Regions from separate parts of the Shewanella spartinae genome, predicted to be linked through region 2. Evidence: predicted binding sites of a transcription regulator. Region 2 holds the regulator's gene; each other region holds the start of a gene.
What was found. Region 2 encodes sigma-54, which starts transcription at its own class of promoters, with help from an activator protein. Its sites were predicted from a motif close to GTTGGCACGNNNNTNGNNT; they were not measured.
Positions count from the first base shown of each region.

Region 1: the regulator sigma-54 is predicted to act here: its motif matches at 4,068-4,086, upstream of K0I31_RS11250 (YccF domain-containing protein).
Region 3: the regulator sigma-54 is predicted to act here: its motif matches at 1,964-1,982, upstream of K0I31_RS13780 (DUF3192 domain-containing protein).

Region 1 covers NZ_CP080418.1:2,527,739-2,533,174, reverse strand. Annotated here, with positions in the region: gene K0I31_RS11275 (LysR family transcriptional regulator) at 69-974, shown strand; gene K0I31_RS11270 (hypothetical protein) at 1,080-1,424, opposite strand; gene K0I31_RS11265 (DUF6508 domain-containing protein) at 1,779-2,156, shown strand; gene K0I31_RS11260 (PGPGW domain-containing protein) at 2,310-2,537, opposite strand; gene K0I31_RS11255 (substrate-binding periplasmic protein) at 2,674-3,519, shown strand; gene K0I31_RS11250 (YccF domain-containing protein) at 3,590-3,997, opposite strand; gene K0I31_RS11245 (1-aminocyclopropane-1-carboxylate deaminase/D-cysteine desulfhydrase) at 4,227-5,153, shown strand; gene K0I31_RS11240 (hypothetical protein) at 5,303-5,436, opposite strand, start outside.
Region 2 covers NZ_CP080418.1:3,957,986-3,963,421, reverse strand. Annotated here, with positions in the region: gene K0I31_RS17135 (HPr family phosphocarrier protein) at 1-32, opposite strand, end outside; gene rapZ (RNase adapter RapZ) at 25-873, opposite strand; gene ptsN (PTS IIA-like nitrogen regulatory protein PtsN) at 870-1,313, opposite strand; gene hpf (ribosome hibernation promoting factor) at 1,316-1,603, opposite strand; gene K0I31_RS17115 (RNA polymerase factor sigma-54) at 1,634-3,121, opposite strand; gene lptB (LPS export ABC transporter ATP-binding protein) at 3,256-3,987, opposite strand; gene lptA (lipopolysaccharide transport periplasmic protein LptA) at 3,984-4,529, opposite strand; gene lptC (LPS export ABC transporter periplasmic protein LptC) at 4,516-5,073, opposite strand; gene kdsC (3-deoxy-manno-octulosonate-8-phosphatase KdsC) at 5,070-5,436, opposite strand, start outside.
Region 3 covers NZ_CP080418.1:3,151,633-3,157,068, reverse strand. Annotated here, with positions in the region: gene syd (SecY-interacting protein) at 49-711, shown strand; gene K0I31_RS13790 (Zn-ribbon-containing protein) at 766-1,539, opposite strand; gene K0I31_RS13785 (hypothetical protein) at 1,539-1,874, opposite strand; gene K0I31_RS13780 (DUF3192 domain-containing protein) at 2,022-2,393, shown strand; gene K0I31_RS13775 (DUF2789 domain-containing protein) at 2,541-2,771, opposite strand; gene K0I31_RS13770 (GNAT family N-acetyltransferase) at 2,912-3,562, shown strand; gene K0I31_RS13765 (Mpo1-like protein) at 3,555-3,854, shown strand.

The DNA.
Region 1 (5,436 bases), 1.4 Mb from region 2:
GAATAATAAATAGCTTAACTCAATCTAAATTTTAGATGGTTGTCTTTTGTTTACGCCGAGGATGTGAGATGAAGATCGATGTGGAAGCCTTTAGGGTGTTGTCGATTCTGGTGGAAGAGGGCAGTTTCTCCAAGGCTGCCGAGCGATTGCACAAGGCGCAGTCGGCGGTGAGCTATCAGGTGAAGAAGCTGGAACAGCACCTGGGTGTAAAGCTTTTTTGTCGGGATCAGTATCGCGCGGAATTAACCCCAGAGGGTAAGGTGATCCTCGCCGAAGGTAAACGCTTGCTGCAATACCTTGGCAACATTGAACATTTAGCCAGCCGTTTCAGCGAAGGCTGGGAACCTAAACTCGAACTTGTGGTGGATGGCTCACTGCCCATGGAGCCTATCATGCGGGCGCTGAAGCGGGTGTCTGAGCATAAGATCCCTACCAAGATCCAGCTCAACATGGAGTTTCTCGGCGGGGTACAACACAGGTTCGAGCGGGATAATGCCGATCTCATGTTGGTGAAAGACTATCGCACCGGGCCTAGCTATCGGCCGCAGCCTCTGCCTGACATTAACAGCATACTGGTGGTGAGTCGCTCTCACCCCTTAGCCAAGGCCAAGGAGCTCAGCCTGTTTGAGTTGCTGCAGCATGTGGAGCTGACCATCGAGGATTCCTCCCCCGGCAAGATCCACAGCGATGAGCTGCAATTTGGCGGCGATAAGGTGTTTTACCTGTCAGGCTTTATCATGAAGAAGAATGCCCTCCTGATGGGGTTGGGATTCGGCTGGATGCCTGATTTTCTCATTAAAGAGGAGCTGGCCAGCGGTGAGTTACAGGAACTGGATTTTCTCGGTGGCAGTCGTTACAGCTTTACCCCTCAGTTGGTATCGACCATGGAGCGCCCCTTAGGTCGCGCTGGGCGGCTCTTTACCAGCCTGATCCTGGAAGAGTTTAACCTTTACCAAGCCCAGGCCAGTCGTTAAAGCCGATATTTTTAGATCAAAAAAGCGAGCCGTTAAGTTCGCTTTTCAATATGGCTAGTCTTAATTGCAAGCTAGTCGCTTATAATAGCTAGTCGTTAATAATAGCTAGTCGTTAATAATATCGAGGATACGACGTGTCTTGTCGTGCAGCTTAATAAAGGTGCCATCGACATCTATGGTGATGTTGCCATCACGGTCGATAGGCACATGGATCTTGCCGCGATCATAATAGTCATCAGACAGGTAATCGCCCTTGTGCAGTTTCTTCTGCCAGCCCGGTGGTAGCGGCTCGCCGCGGGCCACCTTCTTCTGCAATCCAGGTGGCAGGCTCTTTTCGTTATGGGCCTTGGCACCGTGTTCATGCTTATCGTTTTTAGCCAGGGTTAGCGGCGAAAAACCGATAGACAGTCCCAGTAGGATAAGGCTAACGCCTGTGGTGTATTTCTTCATCTGAATTCTCCAGCGCAATCATTGCGTTCTCAGCTAGCATATGGTCTCGCCCCGTCAATGTCCAGCCAGTCAGGACCTTAGCCATGTTCAGCTTGTATTCAGCATCTTCTCATTAACCTGGAGTTAAGTCATTGATAAAGCGCCGGGCTCACCAGGCTATTAGCCTCCTAGGTAAGCTGTGGTACGGAGTATGCAAATTCTCTAGGTAAGAGGCTTAGCGAATGTCTTCTTATAAGGCTCAGCAAGCGTTTTATGAGATGTGAAGTCAGGTAAACGCCTAGAAAGTAAGGCGAAAGGCGTTAGGGCAATGGGGGCCGCTAAGGGCAACCTGTCCTTGGGACTAAGGAGTGCGATATGAAAAGTGTAATATCTTTGCAGATAGCAAATCTCTACTCTCAATATGCCACGCAGTTTGCCCGTGGCGATCAGGCCAGCAGTCAGCTGACGATGCAGGGCTTTGTCGAGCAGCTTGCTCAGCAGGGACTGTTACTCGATACCCTCAACTGGCAGGAGTGGTACCAAAATGCTCATCTGGTCGATAAGCCAGATTATATCCGCGAGGCGAGCTTTTATCAGTGCCGCTTACTGTTAACCGCCATGAGCCGCTTGGAGCGCTTCAGCCGAGGCGTATTGGAAAATATGCGCAGGCAAGGGGTGTTGCTGGCGATTCTGGAGCGGCTCAACGTATTGACTCATAAGAGCTGCGGGCGCGACCTCTTTGTGCTGGCTTAACTCTTTGTGCTGGCCCAACTCTTTGTCTTGGCTTAGTTTTTGTTGGTTTGCCACCCTTTATTGGCATAAGACGCCTTAGCGCCCAAGCCTTCATTGGTGGGAAATAAGCCCTATTGGTGGGAAATAGCGCTAATGGTGGCACATAGCCGCATATTAGCGGCTGTAACGCCAATCGCGCACCTTGGCGTCAAGCCAGGCGGCGCTGCGGGTCATCTGTTTCTGGCTCTTCTTTAGCCAGCCTCTGGCCCAGTGATACTCCAGGCTTAATACAGCAAGTCCTATGGGCAGCAGTAACCAGGCCGGGCCAGGCAAGATAACCAGCGCCAACCCGAGTAGACAAAGTGCGCCGCCGATGACGGTGACCAAGGTTTTTCTCAGCATAAATACCTCATTTGACCTTCTCTCCTATACTTGTTTTGCATCATCTTGTTTATCCATGCCAGTGAAAATGTGTAACAAAAGGACATCTATGGCGCGATGGAGTGCGGCGAAACAGTGATTCGGGGGAAGGGTGTTGATGAGAACAGGCGGCTTTAACTTAAGCATAAAAAACGCTAATAGGCAGGCCTTGCTCTCTACGCCGCTATTGCCAGTAAAGCTATGGCCAGGGGCGCTACGACGCTTCCATTTACTGCTTGTCTCCATCTTCATCGCTACCTTGTTGTGTGTTGTTTCAGCCCCGAAGGCCGAGACACTCAAGCTTTCCTCTTTAAATTGGCCACCCTATTCGGGGCCGACGCTGAAGGATGGCGGCGCCTGTGTGGTGGTGGCCAGAGCCGCACTTGCCGCCATGGGTCATGAGCTTCAGGTGGACTATTTCCCCTGGAGCCGCACAGTGCGTGTGGTGACCCGGGACGACTCTGGCTATCAGGGCTATTTCCCCGAGTATCATCACCCAACCGATAAATTCATCTTCTCCGACTCCATGGGACAGAGTCCCCTTGGGATCTTGGAGCAGAGCCAGCACCCCATTACCTGGTCGCGGGTGCAGGACCTCAATGCCTACACCTTGGGCGTGGTCAGAGACTATGTGAACACCCAGGCGCTCGATGAGATGATTGCCATCGGTGCCCAGCCGGTAGAGCTGGTAAGCTCAGATGAACACAATATCCGCAAGGTGGCCACTGGAAGGGTTCAGGGCGCCGTCATGGATCTCTATGTTTATCAGTTTCTCATCGAACAGCCACACCTGAGCGAACTCAAGACCAGGCTGCAATTTAATAAGCAGTTGCTGGAGTCGAAACAGCTCTATATCGCCTTTAGAAACACTCCAGAGGGGCGCAGGTGGCGAGAGATCTATAACGCAGGCCTGGCCCGTATCCAAGTCGAGCAGCTCCTCAAAGATTATCTGCAAAGCCTCTAGTTCGTCGCATAGTAGTTATCCTGATTCGGTTCAACCGTCGATACTGCCGCTCTCCTCATCTGACCTTGAATCAAGCCTTGGCCGTGATTGTCTGCCCTATAGGGGTCAGGCTCAGCAGCGCCAGTTTCAGGTGCTGAATGCCAAAAGGGATCCCTATGATGGTGACGAAACAGGCCAGCGCGTGGGTGATATGACCGATGGCAAGCCAGATCCCAAATAGCAGGAACCAGACGATATTACCTACCATGCCGAGCGGGCCAGTACCGATATCATCGACCCCTTGCAGCGCACGGCGATTAACGTTTTGCTGACCAAAGGGCCAGAAGGCCATCTCACCGATAACGAAACAGGCGCGTCCGAAGGGGATGCCTATGATGCTGATAAAACAGAGCAGGCCTGCCAGCCACCAGGCCAGCCCCATCACGAATCCGCCTAAAATAAACCATGCAATATTAAAGATTAAGTGCAGTAGTGCCATGAAGAGCTCCTTGTTGCAGTGCTTTTATTGTTGTTAAGGCATTGGCCTTAAATTAGATCTACTAGGGAATAAGCGAAAACCATGCCATGTTATATCTCTATGTTTTTATTGATTATTGTGTTGGTGTGATTCTGGAGTGTTGACATAATATGCCAAAAGTCGGTCAAATTACGCATTTGCCGTTAAAGGGTGTACACTCTGGCGCGTCATTTCATTCAGGCCCGATAACATGAAGCTTAGCCACACGCCCGTAGAGGCTGTCTACCTTGGGGAGCACAAGGTCTATGTGAAGCGCGACGATCTGCTGCATGCCGAGTTTTCCGGTAATAAGGCGCGTAAGTTTGCCTATTTCCTCGAGAACGACTTCCCCTCTGTTAGGCAACTGATTGGCTATGGCTCGCCCCAGGCCAACTCCCTCTATTCGCTTTCGGCCCTGGCTAAGCTCAAGGGGTGGCGGCTGGATTTCTACGTGGACCATCTCCCCGGTTATCTGACGGAGCACCCCTGCGGCAACTACCTGGCCGCGTTAGATAACGGCGCCAACATAATAGATCTCTCAAGAAAGACGGATCGAGATGGATTGGATAGCGAAGCTTATATAAGGCAAAGGGTGTTGACGGGCAGCGATGAGCAGCTGTTTGTGCCAGAAGGCGGGCGCTGCGCCTTTGCCGAGCCGGGCGTTGCCCAGCTTGCCCGCGAGATAGCCAGTTGGAAAAGCGCGCAGCCCCTTAACGAGTTAGTGGTGTTTCTGCCATCCGGCACAGGCACCACGGCGCTCTATCTGCAGAAACAGTTCCTAGCTATAGATCCCAGCATCAGCGTCATGACCTGCGCCGTGGTGGGGGGTGATGAGTATCTTAAGAAGCAATTTTTAGCGCTTGAGCAAGACGAAGCGCTGCATCCTCAGATAGTCCCGGCCGCTAAGCGCTACCACTTTGGCAAGCTGTACCCTGAGTTTTACCAGATGTGGCATGAACTCGAGTCGACGGGGATAGCGTTTGAGCTGCTCTACGATCCCCTGGGCTGGCTTTGCCTCAAGCAGCTGTGGCAACAGGGGTTAGCTGCGCCCGTGCTCTATCTGCACCAAGGGGGCCTGCTGGGTAATCAATCTATGCTGCCTAGGTATAGGCGTAAGTTTGGTGAGCTAGAGAGATAAATGCCATTTGGCCAGGTCGGTACCTGTGAAAGGGGTACAACCTGAGCCAAATGTTACCTGCTGAGTCGTTGACGAATGGGGTCAATCCTACTTGTTGCCTGGGCAACCTTCGATACGTGTGAGAGGAGGTGTATCGAATAGCGTGGGGGTTATTTGTTGCTTGAGAGCAACCATTTCATAAATTGCAGGGCGTCGGTACGCTTAGCAAAAGTTTGTTTGTTTTTTCCTAGGCTATCGGTAAATGCGATAGAGGATTTGTTGACTGAAATTGAGTCCACCGGGA
Region 2 (5,436 bases):
CAGATGGTCAGCTCGCGAGCCAACTTAGTCATGCTTTAGCTCTCGGTGGCGCGCCTGAACCTTATGCTTGCCCTTGTTGAACAGCTTGGCGAGCTGGTCGGTCACATAAACAGATCTGTGTTGGCCGCCGGTGCAGCCGATGGCGATGGTGAGGTAGCTGCGGTTATTGCGCTCCAGGTGTGGCAACCAGGTTTCCAGCAGGTTTTCGATCTGCCAGATGAACTTGTTGACCAGTGGCTGCTGACTCAGAAACTGCTGCACTGGCTCATCCAGGCCGGTCAGAGGCCTTAGCTCAGGTTCCCAATGGGGATTGGGCAGGAAGCGCACGTCGAACATGAAGTCGGCTTCGGTCGGCATGCCATATTTAAAGCCGAAGGACTCGAAGTTGATCACTAGCTCCTTGTCGACCGTGCCCAGCAGGATCTCGCGCACCTTGTCGCTCAACTCATAGATGTTGAGGTTAGAGGTGTCGATATAGTGATCCACGAGTTTGGCTATGGGGTCGAGCAACTTGCCCTCGAGCTGAATTGCCTCCTTGAGGGAGACCTTAGAGCGTGACAGCGGGTGTAGTCTGCGGGTCTCGCTATAGCGCTTGAGCAGCACATTGTCGCTTGAGTTCAGGAAGAAACTTAAGATTTCGGTATCTTTGGGGAGCTTGGCCAGCTGTTTTTCCAGCTGGATCTCTTCGCTGGGCATGTTGCGTACATCGACGCTGATGGCCACGAGATCGCTGCGTCCCTTGAGCTGCTCCAGCAGGGATTCCATCATCTGCAAGGGCAGATTGTCGACACAGTAGTAGCCTAGATCTTCTAGGACCCTGAGTGCGACGGATTTTCCCGATCCTGAGCGTCCGGATACCAAAACCAATTTCATTGGGTGATCACCTGATAGAGTTCGGATTCATCTTGGGTCTTTCTTAGCTGCTTCATGATCGCCTTATCATTGAGCTTCTCGGCCATAGCGGCCAGGGTGCTAAGATGTTGCTCGCATTGATCTGCGGGCACCAATAACGCAAAAAGGATATCGACGGGCTGATTGTCAATGGCATCGAATGCGATTGGTTCAGCACATTTCACCAGTACGGCCACGGGTTGATCTATGTTAGTCAGCCGTCCGTGAGGAATCGCGATACCATTGCCTATACCTGTGCTGCCCATTTTCTCTCGAGCCAGAAGGCTTTCAAATATTTCTTGAGAGGAGAGGGTGGGGTACTGGACAGCGGCTAAGTCGCTGATAAGCTCCAGTACCTTTTTCTTACTGCCCGGAGTGGCGCAGGTGGTGCACTCCGGCCGCAGGATGGTACTCAGTTCCATCGTTAATGTTTAGTAAGCTTCTCTTTGTGTTTAATGACCTGACGATCGAGTTTGTCAATCAGGGAGTCTATCGCGGCATACATGTCCGCATGTTCGGATGTTGCGAACACTTCTCCGCCACGGAGATGTAACTTTGCCTCAACCTTCTGTTGCAACTTTTCGACATTTAATACAACGTGCACATTATTGATCTGATCGAAATGACGTTCAAGCTTTGTGAATTTCTCTTCGATGTAGCTTCGTAGAGATTGGGTGATCTCGATATGGTGCCCAGTCAGGTTTATTTGCATAAAGATAGTCCTCCAGTTTCCAGGTTTGTTTTATAAGCTCTTGCGCTGATTCGAGGGCGGTATAAGCATTGCCTCGCGATACTTGGCAATGGTGCGTCTAGCCACCTTAATCCCCTGTTCGGCCAAGAGTTGAGCCATCTTGCTGTCGCTCAATGGCTTTTTCTGGTTTTCCGCAGCAACCAGCTTCTTGATGAAGGCACGTATTGCTGTAGAAGAGCACTCTCCGCCATCGTCGGTACCGACGTGACTGGAGAAGAAGTATTTAAGCTCGAAGATCCCTCTCGGGGTATGCATATATTTTTGCGTGGTCACACGCGAGATGGTGGATTCATGCATCTCCACCGCCTCGGCGATGTCGTTCAGTACCATGGGCTTCATTGCCTCTTCGCCAAATTCGAAGAAGCCTTGCTGGAAGTCGACGATACAGTTGGTCACCTTGAGCAGGGTCTCGTTGCGACTCTCCAGGCTCTTGAGGAACCATTTGGCTTCCTGCAGGTGGCCGCGAATAAACTGGCCATCCGCCTGACTCTTAGTGCTGCGGGCCATGGCGGCATACTGCTGATTGACGTTGATCTTGGGCATGCTGTCTGGGTTAAGCTCGACCACCCAGCGTCCCTTCTTCTTGGTGACGGTCACATCCGGGATCACGTACTCGTCGCGGCTGGCGGTGATGGCGAGGCCGGGACGGGGATTCAGGGTCTGTATCAGGGCGATGGCATCCCTCAGCTCATCTTCCTTGAGCTTGGTCTTGCGCATCAGCAGACGGAAGTCGCGTCCGGCGATGAGATCCAGGTGCTCCTTGATCAGCATACGGGCGTTAGCGATGTGTGGGGTATCGTCGCTGTATTGGGCCAGCTGAATGGTCAGACATTCGCTGAGATCACGGGCGGCCACACCAATAGGGTCGAAGTGTTGTACCCGTTTGAGCACCGCCTCTACCTCGTCGAGTTCGATCTCAGGGTCGCCCATGGCCTCGAGAATATCTTCACAGGTCTGGGTGAGGTAACCGCGTTCGTCGATGGCGTCGATGATGGCGGTGGCGATGGCCAGATCGTTATCGGAAAAAGGGGTCAGGTTCTTCTGCCATTCCAGGTGTTCGTAAAGACCTTCGCTGGTCTCGCCCTGAAAAGGCATGTCGTCGTCGCGCATGGCGCCCGAGCTTGAGTTTGGCGAGGCAGTGTAGACCTCATCCCAGGTGGTATCCACCGGCAGCTCGTCTGGCATTGAGTCTTGAGTCAGGGCGTCTGAGGTCTCGACCCCTGAGTTATCCTGGCTCGAATCCAGCTCTATCTTGTCGTCGTACTTGTTGTCGAAGCTGTCGCCGACGCTATCGTCTTGCAGCTCGATGCTGGCGCTCTCCTGCTCTTCATCCAACTCCAGTAGCGGGTTGGATTCTAATGCTTGCTGGATCTCCTGCTGCAACTCTAATGACGACAACTGCAACAGACGTATGGCCTGTTGTAGCTGGGGCGTCATGGTGAGATGCTGACCCATTTTGAGCTGAAGTGACGCTTTCATCGTACTGCTATTCCCTTGTTTCTAATTATAAAATGAGAAAGCTCTGGCTATATGTGCCGGACAAATATATCGGATAGTGCCTAAGGCCACAATTAACGCGTGGTTTTTCCTCTGTGGCCCCATTATAAGATTAACTATAGCTTGAATTGTTCACCTAAGTACACTGCTCGTACTTGCTGGTTGTCTAAGATTTCGGCGGGTGTGCCCTCGGCGATTAGATTACCATGGCTGACGATATAGGCTTTCTCACAGACGTCTAATGTTTCGCGCACGTTATGGTCGGTGATCAACACCCCCAGGCCGCGATTCTTGAGCTGCTCGATGATCTTCTTGATGTCGATAACCGAGATGGGATCGACCCCGGCGAACGGCTCGTCGAGAAGAATAAACTTAGGGTTGGCGGCAAGCGCCCTGGCGATCTCCACCCGGCGACGTTCACCGCCCGAGAGCGCCATGCCGTGGCTGTCACGGATATGGGTGATGTGAAACTCTTCCAGCAGGTGTTCCAGCTCCTCTTCGCGGCCATCGTTATTAAGATCGCTGCGGGTCTGGAGCACGGCCATGATGTTGTCCCGCACCGAGAGCTTACGGAAGATACTGGCTTCCTGGGGCAGGTAGCCTATGCCTTTGCGGGCGCGCAGGTGCATGGGGTCTAGCGTCAGGTCGTCATCGTCGATGAAGATGCGGCCCTTGTCGCTCTGTACCAGGCCGACGACCATGTAAAAGGTGGTGGTCTTGCCGGCGCCGTTTGGCCCCAGCAGGCCGACGATCTGCCCGGTCTTTACCGTGAGGCTCACGTCTTGGACAACGGCACGACTCTTATAGCTCTTGGCGAGGTTCTCCGCCTTCAAGATCAGGTCTGTCATTGTTTTTCCTGTTCTGGTTTCTTCTCGGGCTTCTGCTCTGGCTGGATCTGTTCCTGATAGTTCTCAGGCTGAATGATGGTGATCACTCTGTCTTTGCCTGTGCTCTCGGCGATCAGCTGTTGCTGCTCTATGTTGTAGCGGATCTGTGAGCCCGTGACCTGGCTGCCTTCCTGTTCCAGGGTGGCGTCGCCGATCAGTGTCAGGGTGCGGCTGGAAAGCTCGTAACGTATCTCCTTGGCGCTGGCCGAGGCTGGACGGCCATCTTCCATCACCTGAGAGTAGGTGGCCGGATTACCGGTGGCGATCAGTATTTTGCCGCTGTTCTTCTCTTTGCTGAAGGCGCGTAGTTCACTGGCCAATATCTTGATTGAGCCTTGGGTGACCTCGACCGGACCGTGGAAGATGATCTGGTTGTTCTTAATGTCGGCTTCCTGGCTGGCGGCAGAGATCTTAACCTCTTGCAGCAGGTCGTTCACCTTGGCATAGGCGCCAACACTGACCAGGGGCAGCAGGCCCGCAAGAATAAGGCTATTTAGTTTCATATGTTCCTTCTACCTGACTCGTCAGTTTGATATTTTGGGCGTTGAGATCGGCATATAAGCCTTCCCCCGTGATGAGGAAATCACGCCCTGTGATCCGAATGCTTCTGTCGGATGTCATAATCATAGTATTGAGATCCAGCTCCAGATAGGTGGTCTCTATGGTCTGAATCGGTTCCTCTGGGCTAATGGCATCAATGATAACATTATTTTCCAGGGTGACCCGTCCGCTATTTTTGTCCAATGTGCCCTTGGTGGATCTCAGGCGCCACTGGGCATCGCCGTTGTCGGGGTAGACCAGATAGATGGGCTGGGTAAAGTAGGTCTGGTTGCGTTCGGCGTAGTGTTCCATGTGACTGGCCGATACCCGGCTGTTGATACCACCCTCATCATTGTATTGCACGCTCTTGAGATCCCGGACTATGTAGTCGGGACGATCGACATTATCCAGGGCCAGCTCTTCGCTGCCCTTTTTCGACTGAACCTGCCAATAGAGGATCAGTGCGGTGCCGAAGAAGGCGATGATCGCCAGCGTGACTCTGTTCATATGCTCATTCCGTGGGCCGAGGCAAACTTATCCTGGCTGAGCAGGATGAGATCCGTTAGTTCACGCAACGCGCCGTGGCCGCCCTTGATATGGGTAACCATGTCGGCGTGTTGGCGCACATAGGGATGACCGTCGGCCACGCAGACAGACAGGCCCACCTGCTCCATCACGGGCAGATCCACCATGTCATCGCCGATATAGGCAACTTCCTCAGGCGCCACCTTATAGAGGTTAAGCAGCTCCTGATAAGGCTCGAGTTTGTTGTCGACGCCCTGGTAGATGTGGGTGATACCCAGGGCCGTCATGCGATCTTCCACTATCTGCGACTTACGCCCCGTGATGATGGCCACCGGGATGTCGCTG
Region 3 (5,436 bases), 810 kb from region 2:
CATGTCAAAATAGGCGCACATTATACTTAAAATTCGGGTAACTGCTAAGTGTCTTCTTTGCCTGCACTGGATCAATTTTTTACGCTTTATCATCAAGCCTATAGCGATAGACTGGGTGAATCGCCCCGTTATTTCCCGCAGGGGGAGGCCTCTCCCTGCGTGCTGGAGTGTGATCAGGAGAAGGTCGATGCATCGCCCGAGCGGTCGGTGCAGTGGCAGGCGGTAAAACGCGACAGCCAGGGACAGTTCGATAACATAGAGCATGCCCTCTCAATCACACTGCATCCAAGCATACAGGCCTTCTACGGGCGTTACTTTGCGGCGCCGTTGATGTTTGACTCAGACTTTGGTGAGGGTGAGTTGTTGCAGCCCTGGAACCAACAAGATTTCGAATATCTGCAGCAAAACCTTATCGGCCATCTGATGATGAAGCAGAAGCTGAAACAGCCTGCGACCTGGTTTATCGGTGTGCTTGGGGAGGGGGATGAGATGCTGGTGGTGGAGAACGAGACCGGCAGCGTCTGGATAGAGATCCCAGGGGAGCAGCCACATCGTCAACTGGCCGCTAGCCTGGAGGATTTTATCGCCTCTCTTCGCCCGCGAGTCTGCCCGCCACAAAAGCCGGTCGAAGCGCCTATGCCCGAGACGGATCATCCCGGGATTTGGCAACGACTCAAGACCATGTGGCGGCACCTAGGCTCAAGGAGATAGTCGGCGTGCTAAAAGATAATTAGCTCGCGAGAAGAGAGTGAGCGCGAAACGCCATTAGAGATGATCCCATGAGATGTTGGAGACGACGCGGCAGTTGTCGCACCTGAAGTGGAACAGATCCAACAAAGGGGTTTCCAATAGCCAGTGAGTGTTGCCGCAGCGTGGACAGGGCCTTTGCTGCTCGGCGGCCAGGCTCTCGCCGCCCACGCGGTATAGGTAGTAGTAGGTGGGGATCTTGGTGAGGTATTCGATGCGTCCACGCAGATCCCAGCCACGGCGAAACAGGTCGCTGTCACACTGGCTCAATTCATCTAAGGCGGCGAACTCTGCCTTGGTGGCCGCCGCCATCTGCAGCTCATCGCAGGCCTGCCATTCGGTTTGCCACTTGATCACCCGCTTGTGATCGCCGTTGAAGGTCGCGGGGATCTGATACAGGGGAATGGGTTGCAGGGTATCGCCGTTTCGTAGCGGCGAGCACATGTGTACATAGCTGGTGTAGAGCAGTTGCCAGCTGGGGGTCTCTGTGCTGCTGACTTCAGAGTTGATATCCTGGCCGATATATTTTTCCCTTGGATGCAGCAGCTTAGCCTGGGTGAGCTCCTCGAGGGCATAGTTGACCCAGGGGCTGTTGAAGCGTTTGGCTAGGCTACTCTTTTCTGGCAGCAGCAGGCGCACCCTGAACTCCCCTTCGTTGAAGGCCACGGCAAATTCACGGCCTAGTACCTGGCCATTGGCCCGGTAGGCTTCCAGCAGACCATTAATCGCGCGTTCGGCGGCCGTGATAGTGGTGTTGTCAAAACACTCGAATCTGAGTTCCACCACGTGCATCAGCGAGGGTCCTTGTCGTTTAATTTGGCTTCGAGTTCGCTGATACGCTCAACCAAGGCCTGTTGATTGGCTGTGAGCCTGGCAACCTGCTCGGCGAGCTGGGCCAGCGTTGGCATAGCGTCGTCGCTTTGGACATTTGCTGCTGGCGCGCTTGTGGTTACCACTATCGCCGCCTGCTCATCGGCTGACATAGATTTAAAGCGTTGTAATCCTTGAACCAGGATAGGCATGGGAAGCGAGTTGCCCAGACTTGCCTTGATCAATGCCAGGCTGGGAGGCTTACCCGCCAGACTCAATTTACGTGCGGCGACCAGCACCTGTTCGAGTGGACTCATGATTGGTGAAATTCCTTACTTTTTAGCCTGACAGACATACACTCGAACCTTTGATTGTTACAAGGTATTGAAAAATATGGATATGTCTGTTTGGCATAAGCTTTGCTTTACCTGAATCCAGTTATAATAGATAAACAGGACGTGAAAGTGAAAACAAAATTAATAACAGCATTGGTCTTCGGCGCGACCAGTTTAGTGCTATCTGGGTGTGTATTGAATGTGGGTGAAGGTGACAAGGGCTGGAGCACGGGTAATTCTTGGGAGCGCGTGCAGGAGCAAAATCGCGTGAATTTGTCTAAGTTGTCCTTGGGGATGACGCGCGATCAGGTGATGACGCTTATGGGCACCGCCGATTTTAACGAGGCCTATACCAAGCAAGATAAGACGATCAACGTGCTCTACTACCGTACCCAGCGTACGCGGGAAGATGGCACCACCACCAAGGATGAATGCACGCCTATCGTGATCACAGACAATCGCGTCGTGGGCTGGGGTGAGAAGGCCTACCACAACATGTAATGGATACTCTTTAGTAAAAAGGCAAGCCAGTTCGGCTTGCCTTTTTTGTATAAGCCATTCACAAGTGAGACTTTTCGAAGCCAATTTTTAAGCCTATTCTTTAGTCCCAGATACCCGAGTCATAAGAGGATGTTTAAGCCTCGCTATCTAAGTGCGAAGCTGGGCATCGAGGTGATCGATCACCTCTGTCCACATGGCATCTTCTGCTAAGGCTTCGGCTAAAAAATTCCTCTGGGCCTGGGTCCAAAAGGGGGCCTCGGCGATATGGATCTCCGCGGCGATGGAATGCTGCTTGATGAAAGCCTCAACGGCATCGGGTTCACTCGGCAGGCCGAGTTGGTCAAATAGGGTGGCTAGATCCGGTTGTGTGATGTCCATCTTATCCCTCGCTTGTTGATGATGAGGTGCTTCTATTTAGTATGCGATAAATTGATAAAGTTTCGAATCGATTAAAGTTTGCACTTTTTTACAAGCTTGTTACATTGGACCATGTTGATCTGGATCAAGGAATAACAGCAATGATGACAACAGCTACCCCACCTGTTAACGAAACCTATAAAGCTGTCTATTTAACCGCCGAAGACCTACGCGTCGCCGCCTCGATTCTCTATAACGCCTACCATGACGACCCCTTCTTTATTGCTGCCCTGCATAAGGGAGACAAGGCGCAATATGAGCAGAAGCTACGCGGTGCCATTCGCGAGGAACTGCACACCCTGTGGCAAGAGGAGCAGGCATTGATTGGCCTGTTTGAGGAGGAGCGCCTGATTGGCTTGGCCTGTATCGTGACCCAGCAGGTGCCATTGGGGGAGGCCAGATACTGGCATTGGCGCCTGAAGATGTTGTTGAGCGCCGGCTGGCAGTCGACCCAGGCGCTGATGAAGAAAGAATCTTCGATTCTAGAGCATCTACCCAGCACTCAATGTGGCATATTGCAGTTTATTGCCGTCACACCGATCGAGCAGCATAAGGGGTTAGGTAGACGTTTGATCCAGGCGGTGATGAGCTGGTGTGACGAGCAACCCGAGCTCGAAGGGGTTGGGGTTTATGTGACCCAAGATGATCATGCCCACCTGTTTTCCTCCATGGATTTTGCCCCCATCGAGCGCCTCGTTATAGGCGGCGTGCCGGGCGAGCTGCTTTTCTACCGGAGCCCTGAGATTGAGTAAGCGCTACACCAGCTTCAAAGACTTCTATCCCTTCTACCAGTCGCAACATAGGGATCCCAGATGCCGCGCCTTGCATTATGTGGGGAGCCTGTCAGTGATCGCGCTCCTGGTGGTGGCCTTAGTGCTGGCCAAGTATTGGCTACTCTGGCTGCTGCCTGTTCTGGGTTATGGCGCAGCCTGGATAGGGCATTTCGTGTTTGAGCGAAACCGGCCGGCAACCTTCGAGTACCCTTTATACAGCTTCTTTGCCGACTGGGTTATGTTGGCCCAGTGGCTAACGGGCCGTCGATGACAGCTTTATCCCGCGACTGTCACGGGGGAGGTCGTGTGATCACAGACATCATTATAAAACCCTTAAGATGTGCCTACTCACAATTTGCCAAGCCGTTTGTGAGAGATCGCTTACAAACATGTGAGTCTTTCTCCTGAAATTAACCCTGTTTTCGCCTGCGGATATTTGAATATCATTAATGTTCAATAAGTTAACTGCATATTTGTCTTTGGCTAAAATTTAAGCTGTTCACAATTGTTTTTGATGGCGTACATTCTGGCGCAGCGGTAAGTATACTGAACTCAAGTTAAGGAGCTTACTTAAGCAATACGGACGGCGAAGGAAAGCCAAGGATAGCAAGATTGTCGAGGAAGCGAGAATCTTAGCGTCAGGGATGAGAGCAGGATGCTTTAGGACGATAGGCGATAGGGATTATCGCGAAATGGACTTCAGCTAAATGGACTGTTTCTAAAAGGATTGTCACTCAAGGGATTGTGAGTGTAACCAAGGATGTTTATCAAGGAATTGCTTACCAGGGAACAGGTAAGAGTAAGCATAATTGGATAATGGCAGGACGCGTTGGAGCCCATAGGATGTGGGAGCGTGGTTGAATGAGTCGACCACCCAGGGAAGAATAAGACAGGATGTCTCAGGAATTGGAGACGGCAGGACGCCGATGTGATCAGGATGATGCAGGGAGCACGGCGATAGCAGGATGGCTAACACAAGAGTATAGAAAGGCGCACTATAAAGTGCGCCTTTTCTTTTTCTGCTCGATTTTTTTAGCCCTTCTTTTTAGCTGGGGAATCCAGAGTTCTGGGGGCATTGAGTGAAAGGTTTTGCTGGAGTTGGCCTTTGCTCACAGAAAGTGCCCGCCGCCGTGTGAGACATCTCTTACATTGATGTGCGAGATAAAGCTGATAACATGCTGTCTATATCTGTAACCTTGCTTATTTATTATTAAATTCATGCGCTTACTGTTAATTACCAAGATGGCAATAATGTGACTCCTTAAGCAGAATTTTTTCCATCCCTATTATTGGGCGACAGGGACACTAGAATTAACAGTGTTCAAGGATGAATGCGCAGGGAAGGGTCAGGATGACCTACACATCATCAGGATGATGATGGCAAGGATGGTACAAGGATGGCAACTCACGGAAGAGTCGACAACTAGGGAAGGCCGAACACTCACGGATGATGGATATCTACCTAGGATGGTAGATGACAAGGAGTGTAGGAAAGGAATCCCAAGGAAGAGACTGGACATGCTTAGGGATTAAGCAAACTTGGTAAATGGATGATCAAGCTCAGGGACGGTACCTTAGTATGGAAGTGCTAAAAGGTACAAGGAATAGATGGACCAAGGAAGATGCAAGGAGCATAAATTCGCAAGGATGGAGCAGGGAGCACTAAAATAGCTGGATTGCTTAGCGAAAAAGATAGAAGGCGCGACTCTTAATTGAGCCGCGCTTTTTCTTTATCTGGGTTTTAGAACAGTAGCTCTGTTGTAATGGCAGGTGCCTGGATTTATACCAATCACGGTAAGTAAGTGATCAGAAATAGCGCGGGAAAAACGTTCGAGAATAAGGCAGCATTTTTT